Regions from separate parts of the Saccharothrix sp. CB00851 genome, predicted to be linked through region 2. Evidence: riboswitches for the same ligand, from Rfam matches in the RefSeq annotation. Region 2 holds a riboswitch; the other holds the start of a gene.

Region 1 (7,323 bases), on a different contig from region 2:
CGGGACAGCGCTCGGGCAGAGACTCGCCCGACCCTATAACGCGCGAAGATCACCGACCACGACCGGGGCTTGATCGTGTCGCGGTGTCCGGCGGGGCGATGGCGCGAGGATCTTCTCAGGCGGGTAGCGTTCAACGTGTGGTAGCGCCGGACCCCGTCGACGCCCGTCTCCTGGCCATGATCGCCGAGATGGGCCGTGCCGCCGTGCACGAGGTGGCCGCACGGCTCGGCATGGACCCGCGCGAGGCCGCGACCCGGCTGATCACGTTGTCCGGCAGCGGGTTGCCGCTGCTCGTCGGCGTGGAGTGCGACCCGAACGGCATCCGCAAGGCGCTGGCCAACAGCGTGGCGTGGGGCAACTACTCGGGACCGGGCGGCCAGGCCGTCCGCGGCACGCCGAGCGGCCCGTACCCGCCCGCGTCCGGCACGGTGCACGGCACGCCGTCCGGCTCCTACCCCGGCTACCCCGGCCCGCAGGGGCCGCCCAGCACGCCGTTCCCGGCGCAGCCCGGCACCGGCCCGCAGCCGGTGGCGTCCGGCCCGGTGCGCGTGCCCGAGCCGGTCAGCACGTGGGGCGTGCCCGGTACGTCCGGCTGGGCGCGCGGCGACCAGGCACCCGCGCCGCGCTCGCGCACCGGCAAGATCGGCAGCACGCTGGAGACCGAGGGCCTGGAGGGCGCCCGGTTCACCATCCAGCTGGTCGAGGTGGTCGACCCGGCGGACTTCCTGTTCACCGCGGCCGGGTACAAGCTGGCCGACGGCGAGCGCGCCGTGGTCGTGCACACCGAGCTGTCGAACATCGGCCAGGTGCCGTTCAACGCCCTGCCCGACATGTACCTGGTGCTGATGACCAACAAGGGTGAGACGGTCAGCAAGGCGCCGGTGTCACTGTCGTCCCGGCCGCCGCACAAGATCGGCGTGCAGCCGGGCGAGACGGCGGGCGGCCACACGGTCTACGTGCTGCCCGAGGACACCGTGATCTTCTCGGTCCGCTGGAGCTCCCGCCCCGAGACCGACCTGAACACCCTCGTCTGGACCATCGACGACTAACCCGCGTGTCCTACGTTCAGAACGCGCGTGTCCTACGTTCGCGTACCCCGAGTTGAACACTCAGGACGGTCGGCCGTGTTCTGAGCGTTCAACATGGGTGTTCCGAACGTAGGACACGCGTGACGCGAACGTAGGACACGCGTGGTCAGGCGGGGGTCGGGGTTGGTTCGGGGTCGCGGGTGATGCCGATGTCGCCCCTGGTCAGGGTGGCGAAGGCGAACAGGGCCAGGAGGGTGGCGGCGGCCATCACGGTCACCATCGGCAGCACGCTCGCCGAACCGCCCGCGCCGACCAGCGGCGCCATCAGGCCACCCACCAAAAACGTCGTCACACCCAGCACGGCCGACGCGCTGCCCGCCGCCTCCGGGTGCCGCGACATCGCCAGCGAACCGGCGTTCGGCATGAGCAGGCCGACGCTCATCGTCAGCACGAACAGCGGCGGCAGGAACGTCGCCAGCCCACCGCCCACCAGCCCGCCGACCAACAGCCCGACCCCACCGGTCGCCGCACCAGCCAGCCCGATCTTGAGCAGCGGTCGGGGCATGATCCGGCCGGTCAGCCTGGTGTTGAGCAGGCCGGCCAGCACGATCGCCACCGAGTTCGCCCCGAACACCAGGCTGAACTGCTGCGGCGTCAGCCCGTACACGCCCTGCAGCACGAACGACGCCCCGGCGACGTAACCGAACAGCGAGCCGAGGGCCAGCGCGGACGCCAGCGCGTAGCCGACGAACTTGCGGTCGGCCAGCAGCCCGCCGAACACCTTGATCGTGAGCAGCAGGTTCGCCGGACGCCGCTTGGCCTTGGGCAACGTCTCCGGCAGCCCGACGGCCAGAGCGATCAGCAACGCAAACCCGATCAGGGCGAGCGCGACGAACGTGCCCCGCCAGCTGGTGAACCGCAGCAACTGGCCGCCCAGCACCGGGGCGATCACCGGTCCCAGGCTGTTGACCAGCATGATCAACGACATGAACCGGGCCATCGCCAGGCCCTCGAACCGGTCACGGGCCACCGCCATCGCCACCACGAACCCGGCCGCCACGCCGAGCCCCTGGAGCAGGCGCAGGCCGGAGAGGGCGAGCGCGCTGGGCGCGACGGCGCAGAACAGCGAGACCACGACGTAGCTGCCGATGCCGAACAGCAGCGGACGCCGCCTGCCCCACGAGTCGGACAACGGCCCCACCAGCAACTGCCCCACCGACAGGCCGAGGATGAACGTCGTCAGCGACAGCTGGATCTGCGACTCCGTCGAGCCGAACTCACCGGCGATCGACGGGAACGCGGGCAGGTAGGTGTCGATCGAGAGCGGTCCGAGCAGGCACAGGGTGCCCAGCAGCGCCACGAGTCTGGCCCTGTTGTCCATGCCGCACTCCCCCGCGTCGTCTGGCAAAAGCTTCGCAAGCCAAACGAATGCGGGAAAGCGATATGGCCGAAGTCACGCGCTCGGCGCAAGACTTTCGGGCGGAAAGCTCAATAACCCTCTGCGCGCAACAGTTCCAGCGCGTCGGCGAGGTCGTCGGGGTACTCGCTGGTGAACGACACCCACTGGCCGTCGGCCGGGTGGTGGAAGCCGAGCGTGCGCGCGTGCAGCCACTGCCGCGTCACGCCGAGTCGCTTGGCCAGCACCGGGTCGGCGCCGTAGGTCAGGTCGCCGACGCACGGGTGCCGCAGCGCGGAGAAGTGCACCCGGATCTGGTGCGTGCGGCCGGTTTCCAGGTGCACGTCGAGCAGCGACGCGGCGCGGAACGCCTCCACCACCTCGTAGTGCGTGATGCTCGGCTTGCCGTTGGCCATCACGGCGAACTTGTAGTCGTGCTTGGGGTGCCGGTCGATCGGCGCGTCGATGGTGCCCTTGATCGGGTCCGGGTGGCCCTGCACGAGCGCGTGGTAGAGCTTGTCGACCGTGCGCTCCTTGAACGCGTGCTTCAACGCCGAGTAGGCGCTCTCGCTCTTGGCCACCACCATGACGCCGGTCGTGCCGACGTCCAGCCGGTGCACGACGCCCTGCCGCTCGGCGGCACCCGAGGTGGCGATCCGGATGCCGGCCGCGGCCAGGCCGCCCACCACGGTCGGACCGGTCCAGCCGGGGCTGGGGTGCACGGCCACGCCGACGGGCTTGTCGACCACGATCACGTCGTCGTCCTCGTGCAGGATGTCCAAGCCCTCCACGGGCACGGCCTGCACCTGCACCGGGCGTTCCGGCTCGGGCAGGGTGACCTCCAGCACGGAGCCGGCGACCAGGCGGTCCGACTTGCCGGCGGGCTGCCCGTCGAGCACGACGTCACCCGACTCGGTCAACGCCGCGACCACCGTGCGGGACAGGCCGAGGAGCTTGGCCAGCCCGGCGTCGACCCTCATCCCGTCCAGGCCATCGGGCACGGGAAGGGTCCGGTAGTCGCCACTCATGCGTTCTTCTCCGACTTCGAGCTGGGCTTCTTCTCGACGCGCGTGCCGTCGTAGTCGCGTTGGAGCAGAGCCATCAGCACGATCACGCCGCCACCCACGCAGATGGCGGAGTCGGCCAGGTTGAACACGGGGAAGAAGTTGCCCCACGGGTCGAGGACGGAGATGAAGTCGACCACGCCGCCGCGCAGCGGGCCGGGACCGCGGAAGATCCGGTCGACCAGGTTGCCCGTCGCGCCGCCCAGCACCAGGCCGAGGCCGATGGCCCAGCCGACCGACCGCAGCCGGCGCGCGATCCACAGGATGAACACGACCACGCCGGACGCGATCAGGGCGAGGATCACCGTCCAGCCCTCGGCCAGGCCGAACGCGGCGCCGGTGTTGCGGATCAGCGGCAGGTAGAGCAGGCCGCCGAACAGCTCGACCGGCTCGCGCCCCTCCAGCTCCTCGACCGCGATGATCTTGGTGATCAGGTCGAGCGCCAGCACCACCGGGGCGATCACGGCCAGCAAGAGGACCCGTCGCTTGGGCAGCGGTGCGTCCGGCTGGTCCGGCGTGTCCGGCTCGGTGTTGGGATCGGTGCTCACCGGGCCATTGTCCAGTATCGGAGTCAGCGCAGGAACGGCGGGAGCGCGCGCCGGTCGTCCAGAGGGGCCCAACGGCCGTCGCGGAGCTCGTACTCCCACCGCGAACCCTCCACCACGAGCGTGCGCAACGCGGCCACGAACCGGTCCACGTGCTCCTCGGTGGTACCCAGCCCGAGGGACGCCCGCAGCGCCCGGTCACCGTGCGTGAGGCGGTGCACGGCGACGTGGGCGCAGAACGCCCCATCACGCACGCCGATGCCGTGCTCGGCGGACAGCGCGGCGGCCAGGTAGCCGGCGTCCTGACCACCGACGGTGAAGCTCACCACACCCACCCGGTCGTGGTCCGACCCGAACAGCGCCAGTTCGTGCACACCCGGCACGATCTTCAGGCCCGCGCGCAGCCGCTCCAGCAGGACGCGCTCGTGCTCGGTGGTCTGCTCCCAGTGCCTGCTCAGCACGTCGCACGCCACGGCCAGGGCGTGCACGCCCACCACGTTCGGCGTACCCGCCTCGTGCCGCTCGGGCACCGCCGACCAGGCCACGCCCAGCCGGTCGCCGTGGTCGGTGACGCGGGCCGTCGCGCCGCCGCCCACCAGGTACGGCTCGGCGGCCTGCAGCCAGTCGGACCGGCCGACCAGCACCCCGGCGCCGAACGGCGCGTAGACCTTGTGCCCCGACAGCACGGTGTAGTCGACGTCCAGCGCGCGCACGTCCACCGGCCGGTGCGGCGCGAGCTGGGCGGCGTCCAGGGCGATCCGGGCGCCGTGCCGGCGGGCCACCCGCGACAGCTCGGCCACCGGCCAGACCTCACCGGTCACGTTGGACGCGCCGGTCACCACGACCAGCCGCGGGCCGACCGGTGCCGCGCGCAGCGCCCGGTCCAGCTCCAGCACCGCCTGGGCGGGTGAGTCGGGGGTGCGCAGGTGACGCACGTTCGGGCCGCGCCAAGGCAGCAGCGCGGCGTGGTGCTCGGTGTCGAAGAGAATCACGGCGGTGTGCCTGGGCACGCTCCTGGCCAGCAGGTTCAGCGCGTCGGTGGTGTTGCGGGTGAACACGACGGCGTCGCTGTCCCGGGCACCGAGGAACCGGCGCACCGACGCACGTGCCTGCTCGTAGACCTTGGTGCTGACCTGCGAGGCGTAACCCGCGCCCCGGTGCACGCTGGCGTACCAGGGCAGCAGCTCGTCCACCGCGTCACGCACCTGCTCCAGGCACGGCGCGCTGGCCGCGTGGTCGAGGTTGGCGTACTCGACGCGCTCGCCGGTCACCAGCGGCACGCGCAGCGACGAGACGACGACGCGGGGCAAAGCGGCGACTGCGGTGCGGGGAACTGCGACGGTCATGACGCCCTCCGGGGGTCCGGGACCCCACCCGTGGAGGCCCGCGCTTGCCGGACGCCCTGCGCGCCGGCCAGGTCCTCACCAGGGGCACCCCACCGCGGTAGGAGGGTTGCCGGCCAGCAAGCCTGGGCTTAGCGCTGGCACTCATGACCTTCGGCACCGAAGTTAACCCAGGCCGCCGCGCGCCGTCGAGGGGCGTTCACATCCTGGGAGCCGTCACGGCAGGCCGACGTCGCCCTTCCAGCGGGCGAACCGGCCCGCCCGGTCGACGGCCCGGATGCGCTGCTCGGTCGCCGTGCGCATGGCCTCCGTGCACACCACGAGCAGCTGGTCGTGCTCCTGCAGCCGGGTCGTCGGCTGCGGGGTGAAGCCGTTGTCGTCGCGCACGACGAGGCTGACCGAGGAGCCCGGCGGCAGCCGCAGCTCCGACAGGTACACGCCGTGCAGCTTGGAGCCCGGCTGGATGCGGACCTGGAGCAGCTCCGCGCCCAGCTGGTCCAGCGCCGACGAGTCGACCTGCACCTCGTGCGCCTCGCCGGACTTGACCAGCCGGAGCCACTTGGCCAGCCACGGCAGGGTCGTGCCCTGCACCACGGTCAGCACCACCACCAGCACGAACACCGCGTCCACCAGCTGTTGCGCGCCGGCCACGCCCTGGATCAGCGGCAGCAGGGCGAACACGATCGGCACCGCGCCGCGCAGCCCCGACCAGGAGATGAACACCTGTTCACGCCACGGCACGCGGAACGGCAGCGCGGCGCACAGCACCGACAGCGGCCGGGCCAGCAGCACCAGCACCGCGCCCGCGACCAGGGCCGGTACCAGCGCGTCGAGCAGCCGGTCGGGCGAGGCGTACAGGCCGAGCAGCACGAACAGCCCGATCTGCGCGATCCAGCCCAGACCCTCGGCGAACGACAGGGTGTCCGCGCGGTGCGGCAGGCGGGCGTTGCCGAGCACGAGGGCGGCGATGTAGACGGCCAGGAAGCCGGACGCGTGCGCGAGGTCGCCGACGGTGTAGGCGAGCAGGCACACGGCGACCGTGGCCAGCGGGTACAGGCCGGTGGCGGGCAGGGCGGCCCGGCGCAGCGCGACACCGCCGACCCAGCCGAGCACGATCCCGATCACACCGCCCGCGATCAGCTCGTAGAGCATGAGCAGCGGCGCCGTCCAGGTGATGGGATCGGGCGACGCGAGCAGCACGACGGCGATGTAGACCGGCGCGTCGTTGATGCCGGACTCCAGCTCCAACGCGCCGATGAGCCGCTTGCCCACGCCCACCCCGCGCAGCACGCTGAACACGGCCGCGGCGTCGGTGGACGACAGCACCGCCCCCCACAGCAGCGCCGTGCGCCAGTCCATGTCCAGCAGGAAGTGCAGCGCGAACCCGGTGACCGCGATGCTCACGCCGACGGCCACCGTGGACAGGGTGATGCCCAGCCCCAGCGCCGGTTTCACCGCGCTCCACCGCGTGGTCAGCCCGCCCTCGGTGAGGATCAGCACGAGCGCGACCGTGCCCAGCGAACGGGTCAGGTCGGCGTCCTCGAACTGGATGCCCACCACGGCCTCGCCGAGCAGCACCCCGATGCCGAGGTAGAGCAGGAGGGACGGCAGACCGAGCCGGATCGACACCCTGACCGCGATGACCGAAAGCAGGAGAACCGCGGCGGCGATGCCGAGGAAGTCCGTCACACCGCCCACTCGACCTCCAGGCCGTCGTCACCGCGACATCACTCGACGGGGTCATTCTCCCTGGTGACACCGAAATGGACGAATCCGGCACGCCACACGGCACCACGCGGCACCACGCACCGTCACCAGCCGGAAGTTCTCCGGCCCCGCACCGTCCACAGCGGACGTTTGTGCGCGCTCAGCTGTCGAGCAGCCGCGCCAGCACCTCGGCGGCGTCGGCCGGGGCGGGGTCGACCCGCACGACCTTGTCCCGGCCGC
Region 2 (7,323 bases):
CACGCCGACCTTAAGGGGTGCGTTCGGGTCGGACGCGGCCCCGGTGTCGCCACTACCGCAGCCCACTGCGGTCAGCAGCACGGCGAGCAGGGCAGCACGAATACGCATTTCGTTCCTTAGGTGAGGAGAAAGACGATCAGACGGACGCGGTGCGGCGGCGGTCGACGCCGCGGGCCACGCGGTTGGTGGTGAACTGGATCAGGGTGGCGATGACGGCCAGCACGACGACCGTGCTCCACAGGTAGCGGTCGTTGAAGCGCTGGTAGCCCATGCGCACGGCGAGGTCGCCGAGGCCGCCGCCGCCGACCACGCCGGCCATCGCCGAGTAGCCCAGCAGGGCGATCGCGGTGACGCCGACGGCGTTGACCAGCGCGGGCAACGACTCGCGGAGCAGCACGCTGCGCACGATCCGCAGCGTGGACGACCCGGTGGTGACGGCGGCCTCGACCACCGACACGTGCACCTCGGCCAGCACGTTCTGGACCAGCCTGCCGACGAACGGGATCGCGCCGACGGCCAGCGGCACGATGGCCGCCGTGGGTCCGATGGTGCTGCCGAGCAGCAACCTGGTCAGCGAGGTGAGCACCACCAGCAGGACCAGGAACGGCATGGAGCGGCCCAGGTCCACGACGAACCCGAGGACCTTGTGCAGCACCGGCCGGGGCTTCAGCCCACCGGGCGCGGTGAGCTGGAGCCAGATGCCGACGGGTGCGCCGAGCAGAACAGCGATCAGGGTGGAGACGACCACCATGTACAACGTCTCGCCGGTGGCTACCAGCACGTCGTCGAACACGATGGACCAGGGTGTTGCAGACCTCACGCAGCTACTCCCTGCGGACCCGACAGGGTCCGTCGCACCGAGCCGCCCGCTTCCGAGATCCACTCCAGCGCCGAGTCCGCGCGCTCACCCTTGAGGCCGACGCGGAACCGCGCCACCGGGGTCTCGCCGAGCCGGGTCAGGCCGCCGCCGAGCAGGTTCAGCTCGACACCGAACCGGCTGGTCGCCTCGGGCAGCAGCGCGCCGACGGCGGCGAAGCCGATCAGCACGACGTCCGCGACCCGGTCGAACGAGCCTTCCAGCGCCGGGTTCTGGTCCACGGCGGGCAGCAGGGACGAGGCCGTGCGGCTGGTGGCGTCGGACACCAGGTCCAGCACCTTGCCGTGCTCGACCACGCGGCCGTCCTCCAGCACCGCGACGTCGTCGCAGATCCTGCGGACCACGCCCATGTCGTGCGTGACGACGAGGACGGTGACGCCCAGTTCGGCGCGGGCCCGGTCCAGCACGGTGAGCACCGAGCCGGTGGTGTCGGGGTCGAGCGCGGACGTCGGCTCGTCGGCCAGCAGCACGGACGGCGACGCGGCCAGGGCGCGGGCGACCGCGATCCGCTGGCGCTGGCCGCCGGAGAGCTGGTCGGGGTAGGAGCCGGCCTTGTCGGTCAGGCCGACCAGGTCGAGGAGTTCGGCGACGCGGGTGCGGCGCTGCGGCCCGGCCACGCCCGCGGCCTCCAGCGGCAGCGCGACGTTGCCCGCGGCGGTGCGCTGGCGCAGCAGTGAGTCGCCCTGCGGCACGACGCCGATCTGCCGGCGGGCGGCACGCAGGGCGGTGCCGTCGAGGGAGACGAGGTCGGTGCCGTCGACGCGGATCGCACCGCTGTCGGGGCGCTCCAGGAGCGCGACGCACCGGGCCAGGGTGGACTTGCCCGCCCCGCTGGGGCCGACGACGCCGAGCACGGTGCCCGCGGCGACGTCCAGGTTCACGCCGTCCAGCGCGCGAACCTGCCCGGTACTCCCGGGGAAGGTCTTGGTGAGGTTCTCGACAGTGATCACGTTTCGCTCCACGACAGCATGCGGCGCGCACGCTGGTGGCGTGCGTGACCGACGGCTCAGCTCAGAAAGGTGTCCTGAATGAAGGACGCGAGGATTCGAAGGCGCCCAGGGCTGCTAGCGGCAGCTGCGACAGGCTGACGACGTGCGGCGGCCGTGGTCGACGACCCGCCGGCGGGTGAGCATTCGCATCCTGGGCACGTGATCCTCCATCGATCCTGGCTGAAGCACCTGCCCCCATGGAGGGGTGGTTGCTGCGGCGTCGTAGAGCCAGGTCTCTCGGCCGCTCGGGATGGCACCACGAGTAGACCTGACCGAGCCTCGCTGACGCAAGCCTGAAACCGGATCGTCCGGCAAATCACACTTTCGGCCGAAAGATCATCGACTACCGAGGGGACGCGGCCTCGGCTATCCGGATGAAGTCACTGACGGCCAGTTGTTCGCCGCGCACCGCCGGGTCCACGCCCGCGGCGACGAGCAGCCGCTGGGCCTCGGCGGCCGAACCCGCCCAGCCGGACAGCGCGCCGCGCAGCATCTTGCGCCGCTGCGCGAAAGCGGCGTCCACCAACGAGAACAGCCGTTTCGGGTCCACAGTGGACAGCGGTGGGTGGCGCTCGAACGCGACCAGCGCGGAGTCCACGTTCGGCACGGGCCAGAACACCGAGCGCGGCACCGGGCCGGCCCGGCGGGCGTCGGCGTACCAGGCGAGCTTCACGCTGGGCACGCCGTAGACCTTGCTGCCGGGACCGGCGGCCATCCGGTCGGCGACTTCGGACTGCACCATCACCAGGCCGGTGCGCAACGACGGCAGCACGGCCAGCAGGTGCAGCACGACGGGCACGGCCACGTTGTAAGGCAGGTTCGCGACCAGGGCGGTCGGGGCGGTCGGGAGCTGGTCGGGTGTGACGCGCATCGCGTCCTCGTGCACGACGGTCAGCCGGTCGGCGAGGTCGGGCGCGCGCTCGGCCACCGTGACGGGGAGGCGGTCGGCGAGCACCCCGTCGATCTCCACGGCCACCAGCGCGCGGCAGGAAGGCAGCAACGCCAACGTCAGCGAACCCAGGCCGGGGCCCACTTCGAGGACCACGTCGTCCGGGCGCAGGTCGGCGGCCGACACGATGCGCCGCACCGTGTTGGGGTCGTGCACGAAGTTCTGCCCCAGCTTCTTGGTGGGGCGGATGTCCAGCTCGGCGGCCAGCCGACGCACGTCGGCCGGCCCGAGGAGGTGGCTCCCCGAACCGGCCGACGTCGAATCCTCAGTCACCCGTGCATTCTCCACCACGTCACGCACGCCCCTGGACCACCACGCGAGGTCGCGTCGATCGTTCGCGACTCATTTTCCGGCGATCACGCTTTTCGATCGTCGGAAAATCAGGCGCGAACGATCGACTTCCAGGCGACCGAGCCCGCCGTCTGCGGAGCAGCGGCAATCTAGGGGAGGCCCAGCTTCTGCTGGCAGTGGGGCCAGGCCGAGTAGCCGCCGCGCGCGTCGCGCAGCTTCGTCGCCACCGCGATCTGCTGCTCGCGGGTCGCCTGGTGCGGGTACGCGGCGTACTGGCCACCGCCGTAGGCGTCCCACGTGCCCTTGTTGAACTGCAGGCCGCCGTAGTAGCCGTTGCCGGTGTTGATGGCCCAGTTGCCGGTCGCCTCGCAGTAGGCCAGCCGGTCCCAGATCTCGCCGTCCGGCGGGAGCTTGGTGCCGACCTTGACCTTCTTGGGCTTCGGCTCCTTGGTGACCTTCGCGCCCAGCTTCTCGCGGCCGACCTCGGCGCCGTTCTTCACGGTGACGCGGTAGGTGACGATCTGCTCGCCGGCCTCGCCCGGGTCCAGGACCTCTTTCTGGCCCTTCATCATCGTGTCGTCCTTGACCTCCTCGACGGGCGGCTGGATGGCCTCCGTCGCGTTGATCACCGACACGCCGGTGCGCGTGATGTGGACCTCGGCGCCGTTGGTGACGCGCAGGTCCATCGCCGTTTCGAGCTTGTCGTCCGGGCCGAGCGTGAGGTTCTCGTTCTTCAGCAGCTCCTCGACGGTCACGGCCGTGGTCTGCAGCTGCCGGGGCGCGTTGCCGCCGTCGTAGAGCGTGATGGTCTTGAGGCTCTTGACCTCGAGCGAGAGGCCGCTGAGGGGCACGTCCATGCCGCGGTCGTGCGAGAGCCACGCGCCCTCGTCGTTGACCTGCATCTGGTCCAGCGCCTCGTCCACGGTGACCGAGCGGACCCAGCCCTCGCGCTGCTCGCCGTCGACCGTCATCTTCACCAGCCGGCCGCGGTCCAGCGAGATCTTCCCGCCGTCGCCGACCTTCGCCTGGGGTGACGGGCTGAGCGCGTCGTGCTCGCCGATCGTGATGCCCTCGTCGGCGAGGATCTCGCCGACCGTGGACTCGTAGGTGCGGACGGTCTTGGCTTCACCGTCGACGTCGACCGTGACGGACTTGTCCATCGCGATCGCGGTGGCACCGCCACCGGAGATGGTCACCAGCACGGTGGCGACCGCGGCCTTGAGGAAACGCCGCTTCCACTTCCCCGCGGCTTCGACCAGGGCGGCCGGCGGGGCGTCGGGCCGCTCGGCGGCCAGTGCGCCCGCGACCCGGTCCTGGGAGACCTCGTCGGGGATGATGATCGGGGGTAGGAGCGTGGTCTCGGCGTTGATCAGCCGGATCAGCTCGTCGACGTCGACGTTCGCGCTCTCCAGCAGCGCGTCGGCGTCAGGTCCCAGTACTTCCAGGACGTCGTCCGGGGTGATGGTGAACACCGCGGTGTCCCATTCGGACGGCGGCCCGGGTCTGTCCAGGACGTCGACACCGGTGATCGGTGCCTGCACGGGCGTAAACCAGTCGGTGTCCTCGTTGAACGAGTTCACGGGGTGCCATACCTCCTGAAGGCGCGAAGTCCGGCGACGCGCACGTTCGATGTCGGTGGTCAGCTGGTGATCTCCGGCAACTCCTGTGCGTGTTCGGCTTCGTCGCTTCTGGTGTCAACGTGACCCGCCCCGACTGCGGGTGCGCCCCGAACTGCTACTCGGGGCACGGTCACGGGACCGTAACGGGTCCCGGGCGGTTGTGCCAACACCCCCGCAATCCTTGTGAGTTCAGTCACTCCGTTAGGGGAGCAAGTCTGTCCGCCATTCGTTGTAAGGAGGATTACGACTCCGCCGCGTCACGAAGACCGAAGACCCGTTCGGCGTTTCGGGTGATCTTCGTGGCCAGCTCGGCCAGATCGGTCTCACGCAGAGTCGCTAGGTCACGGACCGTGTAGTTGACGCAATAAGGCTCGTTCGGGCGACCTCGGTACGGGTGGGGCGTGAGGAACGGCGCGTCGGTCTCGACGAGCAGGTGGTCCTCCGGCACCCACAGTGCGGCTTCCCGCAGGGCGTGGGCGTTGCGGAACGTCGTGGTGCCCGCGAAGGACAGCACGAACCCGCGTTCCACGCACGCGCGCGCGAAGGAGAGGTCACCGGAGAAGCAGTGGAAGACCACTGTGGACGGCGCACCCTCGGCGTCGAGCACCTTCAGGATGTCGTCGTGCGCGTCCCGGTCGTGGATCATCAGCGGCTTGTCGACCTTCTTGGCCAGGTCGATGTGCCAGCGGAACGCCTCGTGCTGGGCGCTTTTCGGCGCGTAGTCCCAGTAGTAGTCCAGGCCCGTCTCGCCGATCGCGACGACCCGGGGCTGCTCGGCGAGCCTGCTCAACTCCGCCTGCTCGACCTCGCCGAACGTCGACGTGCGGGTCGGGTGCAGGGCGACGGCGGCGAACACCCGCTCGTCCCACGTCGCGGCTTCGGCGGCCCAGCGGGCGGCGTCGAGGTCGTCGGCCACGGTGATCACGCGGTCCACGCCCGCCCCGACGGCCCGGTCGACCACCTCGCGGACCTGGTCGGGTGTCGTCGCGCCGCACGCGTCCAGGTGGGTGTGGGCGTCGACCACCGGCGCCGGAAGGGGTTCCGGGACCGGTGGCCGTTCGCCGCGGCGTTTCGTCACTTCGTCACTTGACGATCGGGGCCCACTCGGGGCCGGTCTCACCCAGTTCGGGGTCCAGCTTCGCGAACAGCGGCGCCGGCTTGGCCAGCGGCCTGCCCACCTCGATCGGCGTGGACGCCCAGGTCGCCTGCTCGGCCGCGTAGTCGCCGGTCAGCACCGGGTACTCGCGGTCGGGCACGTCGAGGTCGGCCACGTCGGTCAGCTGCGGCTGCGCGGCCCACACGCCCGTGCCGCCCAGCGCCTCGTGCACCTTCTGCGCCGAGTGCGGCAGGAACGGCGTCAGCAGGGCGTTGGCGTCCTGCACGACCTGCAACGCGGTGTGCAGCACGGTGTCGCGGCGCTCGGGGTCGTCCTTGAGCTTCCACGGCTCCTGGTCGGACAGGTAGCGGTTGGCCGCGCCGACCACCTTCATCGCCTCGCTGGAGGCCTGCTTGAACCGGGAGCGGCGCAGGTTCGCGCCCACCACGTCGAACGCCTTGCGGGACAGCTCCAGCAGCTCGTGGTCGGCCTGGGTGGGGCTGGTCGGCTTCGGCACGGCGCCCACGTTCTTGTGCGCCATCGAGATCGACCGGTTGACCAGGTTGCCCCACTCGTTGGCCAGCTCGAAGTTCGTCCGGCGGACGAACTCCTCCCAGGTGAAGTCGGTGTCCTGGTTCTCCGGACCGGCCACCGAGATGAAGTAGCGCAGGGCGTCGGGCCCGAACTGCTCCAGGAAGTCCGTGACGTAGATCACGGTACCGCGCGAGGTGGAGAACTTCGAGCCGCTCATGGTCAGGAACTCGGAGCTGACCACCTCGGTGGGCAGGTTCAGCGTGCCGAACGCGCCCGGCTCGCCGCCCTTCGCGCCCTGGCCGTTCTGACCGAGCAGGAGGGACGGCCAGATCAGCGAGTGGAAGACGATGTTGTCCTTGCCCATGAAGTAGTAGCCCTGGGCGTCACCGGTCCAGAACTCCTTCCAGGCGTCGTCGTCCCCGCTGCGGCGGGCCCACTCGACGGACGCGCTGAGGTAGCCGATCACCGCGTCGAACCACACGTAGAAGCGCTTCATCGGCTGCTCGCGCCAGCCGTCGAGCGGGATCGGGATGCCCCAGTCCAGGTCGCGGGTGATGGCGCGCGGGCGCAGGTCGTCGATGAGGTTCTGGCTGAACTTGAGCACGTTCGGGCGCCACTCGGTGCGCGTCTGCAGCCAGCCGCCGAGCGCGTCGATGAACTGCGGCAGGTCCAGGAACAGGTGCTCGGTCTCGACGAACTTCGGCACCTCGCCGTTGATGCGGGAGCGCGGGTTCTTCAGGTCGACGGGGTCGAGCTGGTTGCCGCAGTTGTCGCACTGGTCGCCGCGGGCGCCGTCGTAGCCGCAGATCGGGCAGGTGCCCTCGATGTAGCGGTCGGGCAGCGTGCGGCCGGTGGAGGGGCTGATCGCGCCCATCTCGGTCTTGGGGATGACGTAGCCGTTGCGCCAGAGGGCGAGGAAGAGCTCCTGCACCACCTTGTAGTGGTTGCCGGTGGTGGTGCGGGTGAAC

Evidence for each region. A riboswitch is a leader RNA that binds a small molecule or an ion and turns the genes downstream of it on or off. The one in region 2 is predicted to bind S-adenosylmethionine.
Region 1: it holds a riboswitch for S-adenosylmethionine, as region 2 does, so the genes downstream of both, A6A25_RS40475 (aminotransferase class V-fold PLP-dependent enzyme) here and A6A25_RS29310 (methionine ABC transporter ATP-binding protein) in region 2, are expected to answer to the same signal.

The regions. Positions count from the first base shown of each region.
Region 1 is NZ_LWLC01000065.1:156,714-164,036, reverse strand. It holds gene A6A25_RS40495 (AsnC family protein) at 138-1,049, shown strand; gene A6A25_RS40490 (multidrug effflux MFS transporter) at 1,195-2,409, opposite strand; gene A6A25_RS40485 (RluA family pseudouridine synthase) at 2,517-3,452, opposite strand; gene lspA (signal peptidase II) at 3,449-4,036, opposite strand; gene A6A25_RS40475 (aminotransferase class V-fold PLP-dependent enzyme) at 4,060-5,379, opposite strand; SAM riboswitch class IV at 5,415-5,528, opposite strand; gene A6A25_RS40470 (potassium/proton antiporter) at 5,593-7,065, opposite strand; gene A6A25_RS40465 (DUF167 domain-containing protein) at 7,244-7,323, opposite strand, start outside.
Region 2 is NZ_LWLC01000034.1:110,222-117,544, reverse strand. It holds gene A6A25_RS29320 (MetQ/NlpA family ABC transporter substrate-binding protein) at 1-108, opposite strand, end outside; gene A6A25_RS29315 (methionine ABC transporter permease) at 137-820, opposite strand; gene A6A25_RS29310 (methionine ABC transporter ATP-binding protein) at 817-1,827, opposite strand; SAM riboswitch class I at 2,031-2,123, opposite strand; gene rsmA (16S rRNA (adenine(1518)-N(6)/adenine(1519)-N(6))-dimethyltransferase RsmA) at 2,210-3,088, opposite strand; gene A6A25_RS29300 (resuscitation-promoting factor) at 3,256-4,686, opposite strand; gene A6A25_RS29295 (TatD family hydrolase) at 4,967-5,803, opposite strand; gene metG (methionine--tRNA ligase) at 5,808-7,323, opposite strand, start outside.